3 regions of the Arthrobacter sp. BI5 genome follow, and region 1 is predicted to be linked to each of the others. Evidence: riboswitches for the same ligand, from Rfam matches in the RefSeq annotation. Region 1 holds a riboswitch; each other region holds the start of a gene.
What was found. Region 1 has a riboswitch for S-adenosylmethionine ahead of AC1MED_RS12505 (aminotransferase class V-fold PLP-dependent enzyme). Riboswitches for the same ligand answer to the same signal wherever they lie in the genome.

Region 1 (5,456 bases):
GCCGAAGACCTTGGCCCGGGTGGTCTCGCCTGCCCGCAGGTAGTAGCTGCGGGACTTGGCCAGTTCCATGAGGTCCTGGCTGGTGACTGGGTCCTCCCAACGGGTGAGGTGGCTCTGCAACCCGGTGAATTCCGGTCCCAGCGGCGGTGTGAAGTCGGGCTTGTGGACGTCCCCGGCGTGCATGATCCGCGAGAGCCGGTGCACCCACGGGACCGAGGTGTCGAGTTGGTTCCAGATCAGGCCGAGGATGCCCTGCGGGCGCAGGATCCGGGCAGCCTCGGTGCTGGCCAGCAGGGGATCGCACCAGTGCCAGGCCTGGGCCACCGTGACCAGGTCGAACGCCCCGGACGCCAGTCCCGTGTGTTCGGCGGTGCCCTCGACGGCGGTGACGTCCGGCAACGTGCGGCGCAGCTGTTCCAGCATGTCCGGGGACGGGTCCACGGCCACCGTCTTCAGTCCCCGTTCGACCAGGAGAGCCGTGAATTTGCCCGTGCCGGCGCCCAGGTCGGCGGCGTCCCGGGCCCCGCCGGGGATCAGCCAGTCGGCCGAGTCCGCGGGGTAGCCCGGCCGGACCCGGTCGTAGTGCTCGCCGCCGTCCTGGAAGCTCTGGCCGAGCTCCTGTCGCCGGTGGTGGTGGAGTTTGGGGCCGCCGCGTGCCACGTGCGATCTCCTTCGGCAGCAATAGGTAAGTACCCTCCGAATTTACCGCACGCGGCCGGAGGCGGGGCCCCTAGTCGAGGGTGCAGGGGGCGGCTCCCGCGGTGCCCGGCGTGTTCGGCGCCCAGTGCGGGTAGCTGCGCGCGTCGTTGGCCGGCACCCAGCGGCCGGCGTCCACCACGTAGTCCCAGCCCAGGCCGCCCCGCCGCAGCTCCTGGAGACCGGCGAGCAGCCGCTGGGCGTCCTCGAGCCGGGAGCCGAGGCCGAAGCTGGCGCGCAGCGACCCGGCCGGCAGGCCAAGCCGCTTCAGCAGCGGATGGGCGCAGAACCGGCCGTCGCGCAGGCCGATGCCGTGTTCGGCGGAGAGGTAGGCGGCGACCAGTCCGGCGTCGTACCCGGCGACCGAGAAGTTCACGACGCCGATCGTCCCGGGCCCCTCCCCGCGGGCGGTGTCTTCGAAGATGTGGTGCACGCTCACACCCTCGATCCGCTGCAGGCCCTCCACCAGGAAGGAGCGGATGGCGTCCTCGTGGGCGTGCCACTGCTGTTCGTCAAGCGACTCGATCACCTGGCTGGCGCGGGCCAGCGCGGCGGCGCCGAGGACGTTCGGGGAGCCGCCCTCGTGGCGGGCCGGGCCGGTGGTCCAGCTGACGGTGTCGAGCCGCGCATCCCGCACGGCGCCGCCCCCGGCAAGGTGCGGGGTGCCGGCGTCGAGCCAGTCCGGCCGGCCCACCAGCACCCCGGCGCCGAACGGGGCGTAGAGCTTGTGGCCGGAGAAGGCGAGGTAATCGACGTCGTCGGCGGCGATGTTGATGCGGCGGTGCGGGGCCAGTTGGGCGGCGTCCACGGCGATCCGGGCGCCGAATTCGTGCGCCAGGGCGGCCAGCTCACGGATCGGCAGGATTTCGCCGGTGACGTTGGATGCGCCGGTCACGGCCAGCAGGCTCACGTCGCCGTGGGTGAGTTCCGTCCGGAGCCGTGCCAGGGTGCCGGCCAGGGTGGGCGCCGCGACGACGCTGCGGTGCGGGACGTTCTGCCAGGGCAGCAGGTTGGCGTGGTGCTCAATGTCGAGGTAAAGCACCTCGCCGGTGTGCTGGCCGCCGGCAACGGGCAGGCAGCCGGCCAGCAGGTTCAGCGAATCGGTGGTGTTCCGGGTGAAGATCACCGAGTCGTCCGGGCGTCCGCCGACGAACCCGCGGACGATGTTCCGGGCGTTTTCGTACACCGAGGTGCTGAGCTGGGAGGCGTAGCCGGCGCCGCGGTGCACGCTGGCGTAGTAGGGCAGGATCTCGTTCAAGTAGGCGGACACCACGGACAGCGCCGGGGCCGAGGCGCCGTAGTCGAGGTTGGCGTAGCGGACCTGGCCGCCCTGGATCAGCGGGGCCTGGATCTCGGCGCCGGAGACGGCGGACAGCGGCCGGCGCGCGGCGTCGAAGCGCGTCTCGGAAAGGGCCGCGCCGGCGCTGGTGGTGTGGGTGGGGATGGTGGCAGTCGTCATGGGACCTCGCTCAAAAAGGACCCCGCTCACAGGGGATCCGCGCTTGCCGGGTCCGCTCCGGACCGGCCAGGTCGTCACCCGGGGCACCCCGCCGCGAATGGAGGGTTGCCGGCCAGCAAACCGGGGTTTAGCGCTGGCACTCGTGACCTGTTTCGAGCCTAGGACATGGCCCGGCGGACGGAAAAGCGAGGCGGAAATATGAAGCGCTGTGTTACGAACTGCCGCGGGCGGGCCGGCTAGAGCAGGTCATCCAGGCCGGGGTTGAGGCGCTTGAGGACCTCCGAGTGCAGGATCGAGTTGGTGGCCAGGGCGTTGCCGCCGAAGGGACCGTCCTCACCCTCGAGCGAGGTGAAGCGGCCGCCGGCTTCCGTCACGATCGGGACCAGCGCCGCCATGTCGTAGAGGTTGAGTTCAGGCTCGCAGGCGATGTCGACGGCGCCTTCGGCCACCAGGCAGTAGGACCAGAAGTCGCCGTAGGCGCGGGTGCGCCAGACCTCCTCAGTGAGGCCAAGGAACTCATCGAGGTTGCCTCGCTGCTTCCAGCCGCCCAGGCTCGAGTAGGACAGCGAGGCGTCGGCCAGCCGGGAGACGTTCGAGACTTTCAGCCGGCTGGCGGCGGCCAGCGAGCGGCCCGTGTAGGCGCCGGCGCCCTTGGCCGCCCACCAGCGTTTGCCCAGGGCCGGGGCACTGACGACGCCGACCACGGGCTCGCCTTCATCGACCAGGGCGATCAGGGTGGCCCAGACTGGGACGCCGCGGACAAAGTTCTTGGTGCCGTCGATTGGGTCGATGATCCAGCGGCGGGAGCCGTGGCCGGAGCTGCCGAACTCCTCGCCGAGCACGGCGTCGCGGGGGCGGGAGCGGGACAGTTGCCCCCGGATGGCTTCCTCGGCGGCCTTGTCCGCGTCGGTGACGGGAGTGAGGTCCGGCTTCGTCTCGATCCGAAGGTCGAGCGCCTTGAAGCGGTTCATGGTCTGGGAATCTACGGAATCTGCCAGTACATGGGCAAGGCGCAGGTCATCGTTGTAGCTCGAAGCGGGTTGACTCATGCCTCCAAACTACCGCCAAAACGCGCCGCAGGCCGGGAGGCCACGTCGCCCGCTGCCGGGCGACCCGCTCGGCAGGCGCTGCTAGGAGACGCTGCCGAGTTCCTTGGTGTCCTGCGCTTCCAGCCGCGGGTCGGTGCCGAGCAGCCTGCGCAGCGAGGCGAGCCGGGCCGGGCCGGACGGGCCGGCGTGGCCGCCCTGCACCCAGGCGTCCACCCCACAGTTGACGGCGGAGGCGTCGTGCTTGCAGCCCCGTTCGCAGTCCTCGGTGCCGGGCGCCAGGTCCGGGAAGGAGCGCAGGATCCGGTCCGGGTCCACGTGGGCCAGGCCGAAGGAGCGGATGCCGGGGGTGTCGATGATCCAGCTGCCGGCGGGCGCATCGTTGACCTTCAGCGCCAGCGCGGAGGATGAGGTGTGGCGGCCGCGGCCGGTGACGGCGTTGACGCCGCCGGTGGCGCGTTCGGCGCCGGTGAGCGCGTTCACCATGGTGGATTTGCCGACGCCGGAGTGGCCCAGCATTACGGTGACTTTTCCGTCGAGGTACGCGCGCAGCTGCGAGACGGCGGTCTTGTCCAGCCGGGCGGAGAGGCCGTCATCGGAGCGGGCGTCGATGCCGGAGGCTGCCGAATCCGCGGTCTTGGAGATGATCACCGGGAAGTCGAGGTGCCGGTAGTTGTCGAGCAGTTCGGCAGGATCCTTGACGTCCGCCTTGGTGACCAGCAGCAGGGGCTCGATTCCGGCGTCGTAGGCGGCCACCAGGGCCCGGTCGATGAACCCGGTGCGCGGTTCCGGGTTCGCCGCGGCCACGACGACGACCAGCTGGTCGGCGTTGGCGACGACGGCGCGTTCGATCGGGTCCGTGTCGTCCGCGCTGCGCCGCAGCAGGGTGCGGCGGTCCTGGATCTTGACCAGCCGCGCCAGCGTGTCCGGCTCGCCGCTGACGTCCCCGACGAGGGAGACGAAGTCCCCGGCTACGACGGGGTTGCGGCGCAGTTCGCGGGCACGGGCCGCGATGATCTTGCGTTCCGTGCCGGTGCCTTCACCGACGACGGCGGTGTAACGTCCGCGGTCAACCGTGATGATGCGTCCGGTGACGGCGTCGTCGTGGCTGGGCCGGTCCTTGGTGCGGGGCCGGGTGCCCTTTTTATTCGGCCGGATCCGGACGTCGGATTCGTCCCAGGAGTCAGTGCTGCGGGCCACCGGCGGCGTCCTTCCCGGCGGAGGCTCCCGGGGCCAGCATGGCGTCCCAGAGCCGGGGGAAATCGGGCATGGTTTTGGACGTTGTGGCGATGTCCTCGACCTCCACGCCGGGCACGGCGAGGCCGAGGATGGCGCCGGCGGTGGCCATGCGGTGGTCGGCGTAGCTGTGCACGACGCCGCCGTGCAGTGAGGCCGGGCGGATGATGAGTCCGTCGGCGGTTTCTTCGGCGTCACCGCCGAGCCTTTTGATCTCGGCCACCAGGGCGGCGAGCCGGTCCGTCTCGTGTCCGCGCAGGTGCGCGATGCCGGTGAGCCGTGAGGGTCCGTTGGCCAGCGCGCAGAGCGCTGCGACGGTCGGCGCGAGCTCGCTGGTCTCGTCGAAGTCGCCGCCCTTGATTTCCGGGCCGCCGGTGACGGTCAGTGTGCCGTCGTCGAGACTGACGCTTGCCCCCATGGTGGCGAGGATGGTGCGCCAGAGGTCTCCCACCTGGGTGGTGTCGGCCGGCCAGTTGGGGATCCGGACGGTTCCGCGGGTGGCGAGGGCCGCGGCGAGGAAGGGCCCGGCGTTGGAGAGGTCCTGTTCGATCCGCTGGTCGAAGGCGCGGATCGGTCCGGGGGAGACAACCCAGTGGTTCGGCACGGAGTCATCGACCGCCACGCCGACGCCGCGCAGCACCGCGACCGTCATACTGATGTGGTCCAGGCTGGGCACCGGTTTTCCCACATGTTCCAGGTGGAGTCCCTCGGTGAAGCGCGCGCCGGCCAGCAGCAGGGCGGAGACGAACTGGGACGAGGCGCTGGCGTCGATGACGAGGTGGCCGCCGCGGACTTCCCCGGTGCCGTGGACGGTGAAGGGCAACGACGACGCCGGTCCGCCCTCGGGTGCGCTGACCGCCACCCCGAGTCCGGTCAGTGCCTCGATGATGGTGCCCATCGGGCGTTTGCGTGCGTGCGGATCGCCGTCGAAGCGGGACTCGCCGCGGCGCAGCGCGGCGACCGGAGGGACAAAGCGCATGACCGTGCCGGCCAGGCCGCAGTCAATTGCGGCGCCCGTT
Region 2 (5,456 bases), 960 kb from region 1:
GAAGGCATGACTACCCCTGCCTCTGTTCCGGCCCGCCCGACGGTGCTGGTGTTCCTCGATCCCGCGTTTGAAAACGGCCGCGTCGCCGACTCGTCCAAGCCGCAGCTGATGGCCACGGACCAGGGCGCGACGCGCGGCGACGGCGTTTTCGAGTCGTTGCTGGTGGTGGGGGGACGGCCGCGCAAGCTGCAGGCCCACCTGAGCCGGCTGGCCGGCTCCGCGCGCGCCCTGGAGCTGGCCATCCCGGACGAGGACGCCTGGCGCCGCGCGATCGGGACGGCCATCAGCGAGTTCGGCGGCCCGGCTGACGACGCCGGCGATGCTGGCGAAGCTGACGGTGCGGCTGACGAGGTGGTGGTGAAACTGCTCGCCACCCGCGGCGTCGAGGGCGACTCCGCACCGACGTGCTGGGTCCAGGCCTCCCCTCCGCCGGCCGTCGGGCGGCTGCAGCGTGAGACGGGCATTGACGTCATCCTGCTGGACCGCGGCTATGACAGCGAGGTGGGCGAACGCGCCCCGTGGCTGCTGCTGGGCGCCAAGACGCTGTCCTACGCGGTGAACATGGCGGCGCTCCGGTATGCCCACCACCAGGGCGCGGACGATGTCATCTTCACCTCCGCGGACGGCCGGGTCCTGGAGGGTCCGACGTCGACCGTGCTGCTGGCGCACCTGGAATCCACCGACGACGGCGCGGGCGGGGTGCGGACCGTGCGCCGGCTGATCACCCCGCAGCTGGATAGCGGAATCCTTCCCGGCACCTCGCAGGGCGCCCTGTTCACTGCGGCGAAGGCCGCCGGGTGGGAACTCGGCTACGGTCCGCTGGTCCCCGAGGACTTGTACGACGCGGACGCCGTCTGGCTCATCTCGAGCATCCGGCTCCTCGCCCCGGTGAACCACATCGACGGCAAGGAGATCGGCACGCCCGAACTGCGGCGGCAGCTCACGGCGGAGCTCAACGAACTTTTCGCCACGATCGAGTAAGGCGCGGAGCGACCCGAGCTCAGCTCCGGGTCCTTGGGCGATGGAACCGGTCCCCCGCGGTAGTCGCTGAAGTATCGGCGTAGGCCAAGTCACGCGGAGCGGAGGCCACCCGGTAGCCGGCGCGGCGCACCCGCCTGATCAGTTCCCGGTCTCCGCCCACCAGCAGGTCTTCCGGGAGAGGTCCGATTTCCTCAAGCACGGCCCGGGATACCGCTCTGATGTTGCCGGGGCGGGCCGGCAGGCAGCCGCTCACGGCGAGGGCTCTCCGGAGCAACCCGGCGCCGCGGCTCAGGGAGGATGGTATCCGGGGCCGCTCCGGGGCCGCCGTGGCCGGCCGGGCGTCGCCGCAGACCGCGCCGGTATTCTCGTCCGCGAAGCCTTGGAGCATCCTTTTGACCGTGTTCCGTGAGAGGACCACGTCCGAATCCATGAACACCACGACCTCGCCGGATGCGTGCCGTAAGCCCAGATTCAGGGCGGCACCTGTGCCCACGTTGGCCTGGCTGAGCACTTTGATTCGGAGATCGGCCGCGGCCACGCCCTTCATCAGTTCGAACGTGTTGTCGGTCGAGCCGTCGTCGACCAGCACCACTTCGTAACGGTCGTAGCTGGTGAGCTGGATGGAGCGTACACAGCTCTCTATGCGGGCCGCCTCGTTGAAGGCCGGCACAATGATCGACACAGTCGGCCACATGTCCAGCAGGGTGGGCACCCCGCGGCGACGCCGCACTGCGGCGCGGACCTCATACCAGGGCATTGCCGTGCACCCGTGGGAACTGACGGAAGGATGCCGGGTTGAACGATGGCAGGGTAAATGCCCCTAGAACGGCGTCGAGCAATTCCGGGACGAGCCCGCTGTTCCTGCCGAACCGGGCGGTCACACCGAGCACCACCGGCGTCCCGTCGGCACGCCGCCTGACATCGACGCCAACCGGGCCGGTCAGCCCAAGCGCGCGGACAGCGGCCATGGCCACATTTCCCACATCCATGGCCTCGCCGATTTCGACCCGACGGGCGGCCGCCGCGTTTCCAGCCTTCCCCTGGGCCGGTGCAGTTTTTTCGATAACGACGACGAACGGAGCGGCCGCGTTCTGCACCGGGGTGCCGAAGACCATCGGGCCGTAAGCGGTTCCCGGGATGAATTCCTGCACGATCTGGCCTTCCGGCAGTCTGTGCCAGTCCACGTCGCTGCCTCCGTCGACGACGGTCACGCCGCTGCCGCCGCCGGAGACCCGGGGGCGGACGACTACCGGTCCGCCAAGCGCTTCCATGGCGGCCTCAGCGCCGGAGAAATCCCGGGGCACCCCGAACCGCGGGACGGCCACCCCGGCCGATTGCAGCCGCCATGCGGTAAAGAGCCTGTCGTGGGCGAGGGCCACGGGTCCCGGCTCGCCAATGATGACGCGGACATCGGGGCCGAAGGCGGGCCGGAAGGCCGCCAGCTGCGGCAGCTCGTCAGTCACGGTAGGAATGACAACGTTCACGTCTTCGGCGGCCACCAGCCGGCGGAGCGCCGAGACCAGCTCCGGATCCGAGGCCTCCGGGACGCGGACGGCGGTGATTCCCGACCCTGCCGGCAGTTCGCGGATGTCGGTACCCAGGACGGGGACGCCTCGCGCTTTGAGCTGGGCCGCGACGGCCCGTCCGGCAGGTCCCCCCGCGCCGGTGATGAGCACGCGGGGCTTCACAGGTGGTCCCATAAAAATCCAGTTCCTTCGTAGACATGCCGGGTGCCCCAGTGCAGCGCCTGGCTAATGCTGGTTATCCCATTGGAAATCTGCTGGCACGTCGGTCGTGCCCGTCCCAGTCAAGGCGAGGGTGGCCAGGGATATCCCGAGTAGGAACTACCCGAATCTGCCCCGCAGGCACTGCGCCGGATGCCCACGAGTACTGGGGTTGCTGCCAGCGCTACCCGCGCCCATGCCGTTGCTGGAAACGCCGGCCCGTGACTTAACATGACGGCGCCGCCGGTGCCGACGGCACGGAAGTGCTACGTTTTTGGGGAGTAATGAGACCCGGCGCCAAGCCCTGACTGGCCGGTCGGCAACCCTCCCTTTCGCGGCGGGGTGCCTCAGGTGAATACTCGGCATATCGAGAGTTCGAGCTGCAAGCGTGAAAGTAAGGAGATCCGTCGTGCCCGACGCGTCCGCACCCGCTGTGCCCGCCACAGCCCCCGCCCCGTCCTCCGCCGCCCCCGGCCCGGCCGCCGAAGCGAGGCTGGCCTACCGCCTGTTCACCGGTCCCGATGACCGCAGCTTCTGCGAACGGGTCTCCGCCGCCCTGGCCGAGGGCTATGTCCTGCATGGCAGCCCCTCCGCGACCTTCAATGGCAGCACCGTGATCGTGGCCCAGGCGCTCGTGCTGCCGTCCGCCATCGCGAGCGCTGACGCCGCCGTCGCCAACGCGGTGGATGAGCTGGACGTCGAGTTCGACGGCGGGGGCCACGCATGAACTACGCCGGAGACCTGAGCCCGGAGGAGGCATGGGCCACGCTTGAGGCGGGCGCCGTCCTGGTGGACGTCCGCACCGAGGGCGAATGGGCCCGGATCGGCACCCCCGACACCACGGCCGCGGGCGAACGACGGAACGATCCGCTCTTCATCCAGTGGAACCTGGCCGGCGGCATCCCCAATTCGCAGTTTGTTGAACAGTTGAAACAGCGGGCCCCGAAAGGCGGAGGAACCGAACTGGTCTTCCTGTGCCGTTCAGGCGCCCGGTCCGTCGCCGCGGCAATAGCGGCGACGGAAGCCGGCTTCACCTCTTACAACGTCCTCGAGGGCTTCGAAGGCGAACCGGACCGTCACGGCGAACGCACCGTCAACGGCTGGAAAAACCGCGGCCTGCCCACCAACCCCGGAAAGCACTAAGTGAGCTTTAATCCCGATGCCCAAGGCTGGAGCCCGGACACCCAGGCCGTCCGCGGCGGACTCGACCGCACCGGCTTCCAGGAGACCACCGAACCGATCTTCCTGAACTCAGGCTTCGTCTACGAATCCGCCGCCGCCGCGGAACGCGCCTTCACCGGCGAGGACGAACGCTTTGTGTATTCGCGCTACGGCAACCCCTCGGTGGCCACCTTCCAGGAGCGGCTCCGGCTGCTGGAAGGAACCGAAGCATGCTTCGCGACGGCGTCCGGCATGTCCGCCGTGTTCACCGCGCTGGGGGCGCTGCTGGGGGCCGGCGACCGGGTAGTCGCCGCCCGCTCCCTCTTCGGATCCTGCTTCGTGATCCTCAACGAGATCCTCCCCCGCTGGGGTGTGGAGACGGTCTTCGTGGACGGCCCCGACCTTGAGCAGTGGCGCTCGGCGCTGTCGGAGCCGACGACGGCGGTCTTCTTCGAGTCGCCGTCGAACCCGATGCAGGAAATCGTGGACATCGCCGCCGTGAGCGAACTGGCGCACGCCGCCGGCGCGACCGTCATCGTTGACAACGTCTTTGCCACTCCCCTGCTGCAGCGCTGCGGGGAACTCGGCGCGGACGTGATTGTGTATTCCGGCACCAAACACATTGACGGCCAGGGCCGGGTGCTCGGCGGCGCGATCCTGGGCACCAAGGAGTTCATCGAAGGCCCGGTCAAGCAGCTTATGCGCCACACCGGCCCGGCGCTCTCCGCCTTCAACGCGTGGGTGCTGACCAAGGGGCTGGAGACCATGGCCCTGCGGGTGAACCACTCCTCCGCCTCCGCGCTGCGGCTGGCCGAGTGGCTCCAGGAGCAGCCGGCGGTCAGCTGGGTCAAGTACCCGCTGCTGCCATCCCATCCGCAGTACGAGCTGGCCGCACGGCAGATGAAGGCCGGCGGCACCGTCTTGACGTTCGAGCTGTCACCCTCGCCCGGCCGCACGGCCAAGGAGGCCGCCTTTGCGCTGCTGGACTCGCTGCGGATCATCGATATTTCCAACAACCTGGGTGATTCGAAGTCCCTGATCACCCATCCGGCCACCACGACGCACCGCGCCATGGGACCGGACGGCCGGGCAGCGATCGGGCTGAGCGACGGCGTCGTCCGGCTGTCGGTGGGCCTGGAAGACGTCGAGGACCTGATCCGCGACCTCGGGCAGGCACTCAAGCAGGTTTAGTCCCGGCGTACCCGTGAGAGCACGGGGGTCGGCTCCGCTGCCGCCCTGGCGTCCGCGCCGTGCGTCGTGACCCGCACGGCGTGGGCGACGACGGCGGCCAGGCCTGCGTCGTCGGCGGGCGTGTCCAGCCCGGGCGCGCAGAGCGCCTGGCGCTGCAGCTGCGACCCGGTGCCGTTCGCCAGGACCCGGTCCACGCCGCGGCGCGCCAGTTCCAGCTCGCCCTGCTCCGCCAGGACGGGGGCCACGAAGTCCACCAGCGCATGCACCACCTCGGCGGCAGGGGCGGGCCGGAAGCTGCCGAAGTCCAGCAGCTCGCCGCGCAGCCCGCAGTTGCTGGCCTGCCAGGCGGCCATCTTCAGCAGCACCGTCGGTACCGGGGCCGGATCCACGCCGTCGCGC
Region 3 (5,456 bases), 1.3 Mb from region 1:
GGCGCAGCTGCGGGTCCGGCTTGAACTGGAGCCCGGCGCCGCGGCGGATGAGGTGTGGCAGGACGTGGCGGCCAGGCTCGCCGGTTTCCTGGCCGGCCAGGGCCTGGCGAACGTGGAGCTGGTCCGTGCCGGTGAGGCGCCGGAGCAGACCGGCCGGAGCGGCAAGTTCCATCAGGTCATCGCCCTCAAGCGCGCGCCGGGCGTCCCTTAAACACCGGGCAGCGCCTAGAAGACCGGGCGTCGCTTAGAAGAACATCGGCGGGGCGTCCAGCACGGTCTCATCCACCCGGCGGTCCTCCCACTGGCTGAACGGCTTGTCCAGCTCGTACTTGCCCTGCCGGGTGCGCAGCAGGGTGCGGATCTCGGCGTTGTCCGGGTTGTTCAGCGACTCGAAGTACTCCACCGACCAGTGGAACCAGCGCATGCAGAACAGCCGCATGGTCAGCCCGTGCGTCACGAACAGCGCGTTCGGGGCGTAGTTCGGCTTGGACCAGTGCCGGTACAGGGTTTCCATGAACGAGGAGATCCGGTCGTAGACGTCGGAACCGGACTCGCCTTCCCGGAACCGGTAGAAGAAGTGCCCGTAGGCGTTGCGGAGCTCCTTCTGGTCCTCGATGTCGCCGGCGATCTGGAAGTTCGCCCAGTCCTGCTCGCGCAGCCGCGGCTCTTCGATGACGCGTTCGGTCAGGGAACCCAGCTGCAGCGCCTCCAGCGTCTGGTAGGCCCGCAGGTAGGGGGAGACGTACACGCACACCCGCTGACCGTCCAGCTGCCGCCGCAGCTGCTCACCGGCGGCCGTGGCCTGCTCGACACCCAGCGGCGTCAGCGGGATCCGGTAATCGGGCACCCGGTTGTAGATCGAGGTGTCGGCGTTGGCGGCGGACTGGCCATGCCGGATCATAAAAATTCTCCCGGGCGCACTCACAGCCCCAGCATAGGCACGTGCAGTCAACTCCCGGCAACGGCAGGCAAGATAGAAACATGTTGGTTCCCTCCCGCCGTCGGCTGCGGCTAGAAGTCTGGATCGTCCTGGGGCTGTCGCTCGGGCAGTCGGCGGTGTACTCGGTGGTGCAGTTGCTGGACAAACTGACCCGTGCGCCGCTGGCGCAGGGCACCTCGACGCTGAACCGCTCGCAGAGCACCCGCGAGTACTTCGACCTCACCTACCAACTGCTGGACATCATCTTCGCCCTGGTGCCGGTGGTGCTGGTGATCTACTTCCTGACCGAACACCGGCCCGCCGGCCTGGCCGCCGGCACCGGGACCTCGGCGTTCCGGAAGCTGGGCTTCAACTTCGCCCGGCCCGGCAAGGACCTGGCCCAGGGCCTCGGCCTCGCCGCCCTGATCGGCATACCCTCGCTGGGCCTGTACGCGGCCGGCCGGGCGCTGGGGATCACGACGGCGATCATCCCCAGCGCGCTGGACTCCTACTGGTGGACCGTCCCGGTGCTGATCCTCTCCGCGATCCGGCACGGGATCGTGGAAGAAGTCATTGTGGTCGGCTACCTGCTCGACCGGCTCGGCAAGTTCGGCTGGGGCATGCCGCTGGCCATCTTCGCCAGTTCCATGCTGCGCGGCAGCTACCACCTCTACCAGGGCTTTGGGCCCTTCATCGGCAACGCCATCATGGGCGTCATCTTCGCGCTGATCTATACGAAGACGCGACGCGTGATGCCGCTGGTGATCGCCCATGCGCTGCTGGACATCGTGGCCTTCGTCGGGTTCAGCCTCTTCGGCAAGGCGATCGGCCTCGGCTAGGCGCACCAGGCCTTAAAAGGATTCGGCCGCCAGCGGTGGGTGGCATCATTGGCACCCGCTGCTGGCGGCCGAAGTTTTTCGGGCAGGAAGCGTCAGATGGTGACGGCTCCGGAATCGGTTTCGAAGGTGACGGACAGGATGCCCGGCGTACCGTGCGGGGCCAGCCAGTTCACGTCCACATCCTCCAGCGGCTTCTCCACCGGTTCGCCCAGCCACTCGGTGACCCGCTCGGCGGAGCCTGCGATGGTGAGCGCGGACATCTTGACGCCGCTCTCGTAGGCGTTGGACGGGTGCAGGGCGGGATCGCCCTCCCACTTGAGCATGTAGGGGACCTGCGGATCCGCGATAAGGCCCAGGATGCCGATCTGCTTCCAGACCAGTTCGCGGCCGTCGGGGAACTTGCGGTTGCCGTTGACGGCCGACCGGCCCAGGCGCTCCTCGAAGGGTGCCAGGTCGTCAACCTCAACGCACCAGCCCATCCAGCCGCCGCCGGCGGCGGAACGGGCCCGGACGGCCTGGCCGAACGGCGCCTTGTCCGAGGCAGGGTGGTCCAGGACCTCCACGACCTCCAGGTACTTGTGCCCGGCGAGCGGGATAATCATGTTGCGGGTCCCGAACCGGGGGTGGACTCCGCCCTTGACGGCTTCGACCCCGAGGGCGGACGCGATACGTTCGGTGGTGGCAGCGAGGCCATCTTGTTCACAGGCGTAAGAGACGTGATCCATGCGCATGCCCTCATCTTGGCACTTTGTGATGGAGCTCTCAGCTTAGGCTGTCCTAACCCTGATGGGATGTCATTTTCCAGGGCTCCAGGGCCGGTCCACGGGCCAAATTCATATTCGTCACAAAGCTATCCAGCCGCCGTCGAGCCTTCCTAAACTGGAGCCAGGTCATGAGTGCCAGCACCAAGCCCCGGCTTGCTGGCCGGCAACCCTCCTTGCGCGGTGGGGTGCCCCGGGTGAAGACCTGGCCCTCCGGCGCCCGCCGGGAGGCAAGCGCGGCGGCAGAGCCGTTCCGGTCCCGGGAGGACCGGAAGGGCCTGTGCCCAGTCACTCAGGAGATCCCCGATGTCCAACGCCTGGTCCTTTGAAACCCGCCAGATCCACGCCGGCCAGGAGCCGGATTCCGCCACCGGTGCGCGGTCGCTGCCGATCTACCAGACGACGTCGTTCGTCTTCCCCAGCGCGGAAAGCGCGGCCAACCGCTTCGCGCTCGCCGAACTCGCCCCCATCTACACCCGGATCGGAAACCCCACCCAGGACGCGGTGGAGCAGCGCGTGGCGAGCCTCGAGGGCGGCCTCGGGGCGCTTCTGCTCAGTTCCGGGCAAGCCGCCGAAACCCTTGCGATCCTCAACATCGCCGAGGCCGGGGACCATGTGGTGGCCAGCCCCAGCCTCTACGGCGGCACCTACAACTTGCTGGCCCACACGCTGAAGAAATTCGGCATCTCGGTAACTTTCGTCGCGGACCCGGACAACCTGGAGCAGTGGCGCGACGCCGTGCAGCCGAACACCAAGCTGTTCTTCGGTGAGGTGGTGTCCAACCCCCGGCAGGACGTGCTGGACATCGAGGGCATCGCGGACGTGGCGCACCGGGCCGGGGTGCCGCTGATCGTGGACAACACGCTCTCCACCCCCTACCTGATCCGGCCGATCGAGTGGGGCGCCGACATTGTGGTCCACTCGGCCACCAAATACCTCGGCGGGCACGGCACCGCGATTGCCGGCGTCATCGTGGACTCCGGCAACTTCGACTTCGGCAAGGACCCGGAGCGCTACCCCGGCTTCAACACCCCTGACCCCACCTACAACGGCCTGGTCTACGCCCGAGACCTCGGCGCGGACGGTGCGCTGGGCGCCAACCTGTCCTACATCCTCAAGGCCCGGGTCCAGCTGCTGCGCGACCTCGGCTCCGCCGTCTCGCCGTTCAACGCCTTCCTGATCGCCCAGGGCATCGAGACGCTGAGCCTGCGGATGGAGCGGCACGTTGCCAACGCCGTCAGGGTTGCCGAATGGCTGGAGGCCAGGGCCGACGTCGAATCCGTCGCCTACGCCGGGCTGCCGTCCAGCCCCTGGTACGAGCGCGGCCGCAAGTACGGGCCGAAGGGCACCGGCGCCGTCGTCTCCTTCAACCTGGCCGGGGGAGCGGAGGCCGGCAAGCGCTTCGTCGACGCCCTCGAACTGCACTCCCATGTGGCGAACATCGGCGACGTGCGCTCGCTGGTCATCCACCCGGCGTCGACCACGCACAGCCAGCTCTCGCCGGAGCAGCAGGCGGTGGCCGGCGTCAACCCCGGCCTGGTGCGGCTTTCGGTGGGACTCGAACACATCGACGACATCATCGCGGACCTCGACGCCGGCTTCCGCGCGGCCAAGAACGCCTGAGGCGGGCGGCGCCGACGGGACCGGCTGTCACACAGCCGTCACAATCTTCGCGCTTGCGCCGCCGGGTTTCGTAGAATCGAGGCAGGTCATGAGTGCCAGCGACAGCCCCGGCTTGCTGGCCGGCAACCCTCCATTTGCGGCGGGGTGCCCCGGGTGAAGACCTGGCCTGCCGGTCAGCTGACGGCGGGCAAGCGCGAAGTTAGGTCCTCACATGACGATTGCCGTCACCCGCACGGGTGTACCCGAATGCAAACCCTCCACTGTTCCTGATGGGACGGTGCAGTACCTCCCGCTCGGTTCTTTGGCCCTTGAATCCGGTGCCACCCTGCCGGAGGTCACCCTCGCCTACGAGACCTGGGGGACGCTGAACGCCGACGCCTCCAACGCCGTGCTGATCGAGCACGCCCTGACCGGCGACACCCACGTCACCCGCGGCGCCGGCGAAGAGCCGGGCTGGTGGGAACAGCTGGCCGGCCCGGGCGCCCCGGTGGACACGGACAAGTACTTTGTGGTCTCGATCAACATCCTCGGCGGCTGCTACGGCTCCACCGGGCCGTCCACGCCGGCCCCCGACGGACGGCCCTGGGGCTCGCGGTTTCCGCTGGTCACCCTGCGGGACAGCACCGCCGCCGAGGCGCGGCTCGCCGACGCGCTGGGAATCAGCAGCTGGTATGCCGTGCTGGGGGGTTCGCTCGGGGGAGCCCGTGCGCTGGAGTGGGCGGTCAGCTACCCGGACCGGGTCCGGCGCTGCGCCGTGATTTCGATAGGCGCCCGCAGCACCGCCGAGCAGATCGCGTTCGCCCAGGCCCAGACCCTGGCGATCCGCCAGGACCCCAACTTCAACGGCGGTGACTACTACGGCGGCCCGGAACCGGACGCCGGCCTGGCCCTGGCGCGCCGGATCGCCCACATCACCTACCGTTCCGCCGCGGAGCTGGACGCCCGCTTTGGCCGGAACGCCCAGGCGGCGGAGGACCCGTTGGAAGCCGGGTCGCTGGCCGGCCGGGGCCGTTACCAGGTGGAGAGCTATCTGGACCACCAGGGCAACAAGCTGGTCCGCCGCTTCGACGCCAACAGCTACATCGCCATCACCGAGGCGCTGATGAGCCACGACGTCAGCCGCGGCCGGGGAAGCCTGGAGCAGGCTGTTTCGCGGGCCACCGCGGAGTTCTTTGTGGCGGCCGTGGACTCGGACCGGTTGTATTTCCCGGCCCAGTCCCGTGAACTCGCCGGCGCGCTGCCGGGCGAGGTGCCTGTGCACGTCATCGAGGCGCCGATCGGCCATGACGGCTTCCTGACCGAAATCGGGCAGCT

Region 2: it holds a riboswitch for S-adenosylmethionine, as region 1 does, so the genes downstream of both, AC1MED_RS17090 (DUF1737 domain-containing protein) here and AC1MED_RS12505 (aminotransferase class V-fold PLP-dependent enzyme) in region 1, are expected to answer to the same signal.
Region 3: it holds a riboswitch for S-adenosylmethionine, as region 1 does, so the genes downstream of both, AC1MED_RS06205 (bifunctional o-acetylhomoserine/o-acetylserine sulfhydrylase) here and AC1MED_RS12505 (aminotransferase class V-fold PLP-dependent enzyme) in region 1, are expected to answer to the same signal.

Annotation. Positions count from the first base shown of each region.
Region 1 is NZ_CM155264.1:2,716,118-2,721,573, reverse strand. It holds gene AC1MED_RS12510 (class I SAM-dependent methyltransferase) at 1-660, opposite strand, end outside; gene AC1MED_RS12505 (aminotransferase class V-fold PLP-dependent enzyme) at 731-2,155, opposite strand; SAM riboswitch class IV at 2,190-2,303, opposite strand; gene hisN (histidinol-phosphatase) at 2,392-3,204, opposite strand; gene rsgA (ribosome small subunit-dependent GTPase A) at 3,286-4,401, opposite strand; gene aroA (3-phosphoshikimate 1-carboxyvinyltransferase) at 4,385-5,456, opposite strand, start outside.
Region 2 is NZ_CM155264.1:3,680,066-3,685,521, forward strand. It holds gene AC1MED_RS17075 (aminodeoxychorismate lyase) at 7-981, shown strand; gene AC1MED_RS17080 (glycosyltransferase family 2 protein) at 1,001-1,738, opposite strand; gene AC1MED_RS17085 (ATP-grasp domain-containing protein) at 1,725-2,681, opposite strand; SAM riboswitch class IV at 2,986-3,100, shown strand; gene AC1MED_RS17090 (DUF1737 domain-containing protein) at 3,139-3,432, shown strand; gene AC1MED_RS17095 (rhodanese-like domain-containing protein) at 3,429-3,848, shown strand; gene AC1MED_RS17100 (O-succinylhomoserine sulfhydrylase) at 3,849-5,057, shown strand; gene AC1MED_RS17105 (glutamate--cysteine ligase 2) at 5,054-5,456, opposite strand, start outside.
Region 3 is NZ_CM155264.1:1,373,647-1,379,102, forward strand. It holds gene AC1MED_RS06185 (phenylacetate--CoA ligase family protein) at 1-211, shown strand, start outside; gene AC1MED_RS06190 (histidine phosphatase family protein) at 245-901, opposite strand; gene AC1MED_RS06195 (CPBP family intramembrane glutamic endopeptidase) at 982-1,758, shown strand; gene AC1MED_RS06200 (VOC family protein) at 1,851-2,489, opposite strand; SAM riboswitch class IV at 2,647-2,762, shown strand; gene AC1MED_RS06205 (bifunctional o-acetylhomoserine/o-acetylserine sulfhydrylase) at 2,826-4,142, shown strand; SAM riboswitch class IV at 4,227-4,342, shown strand; gene metX (homoserine O-acetyltransferase MetX) at 4,354-5,456, shown strand, end outside.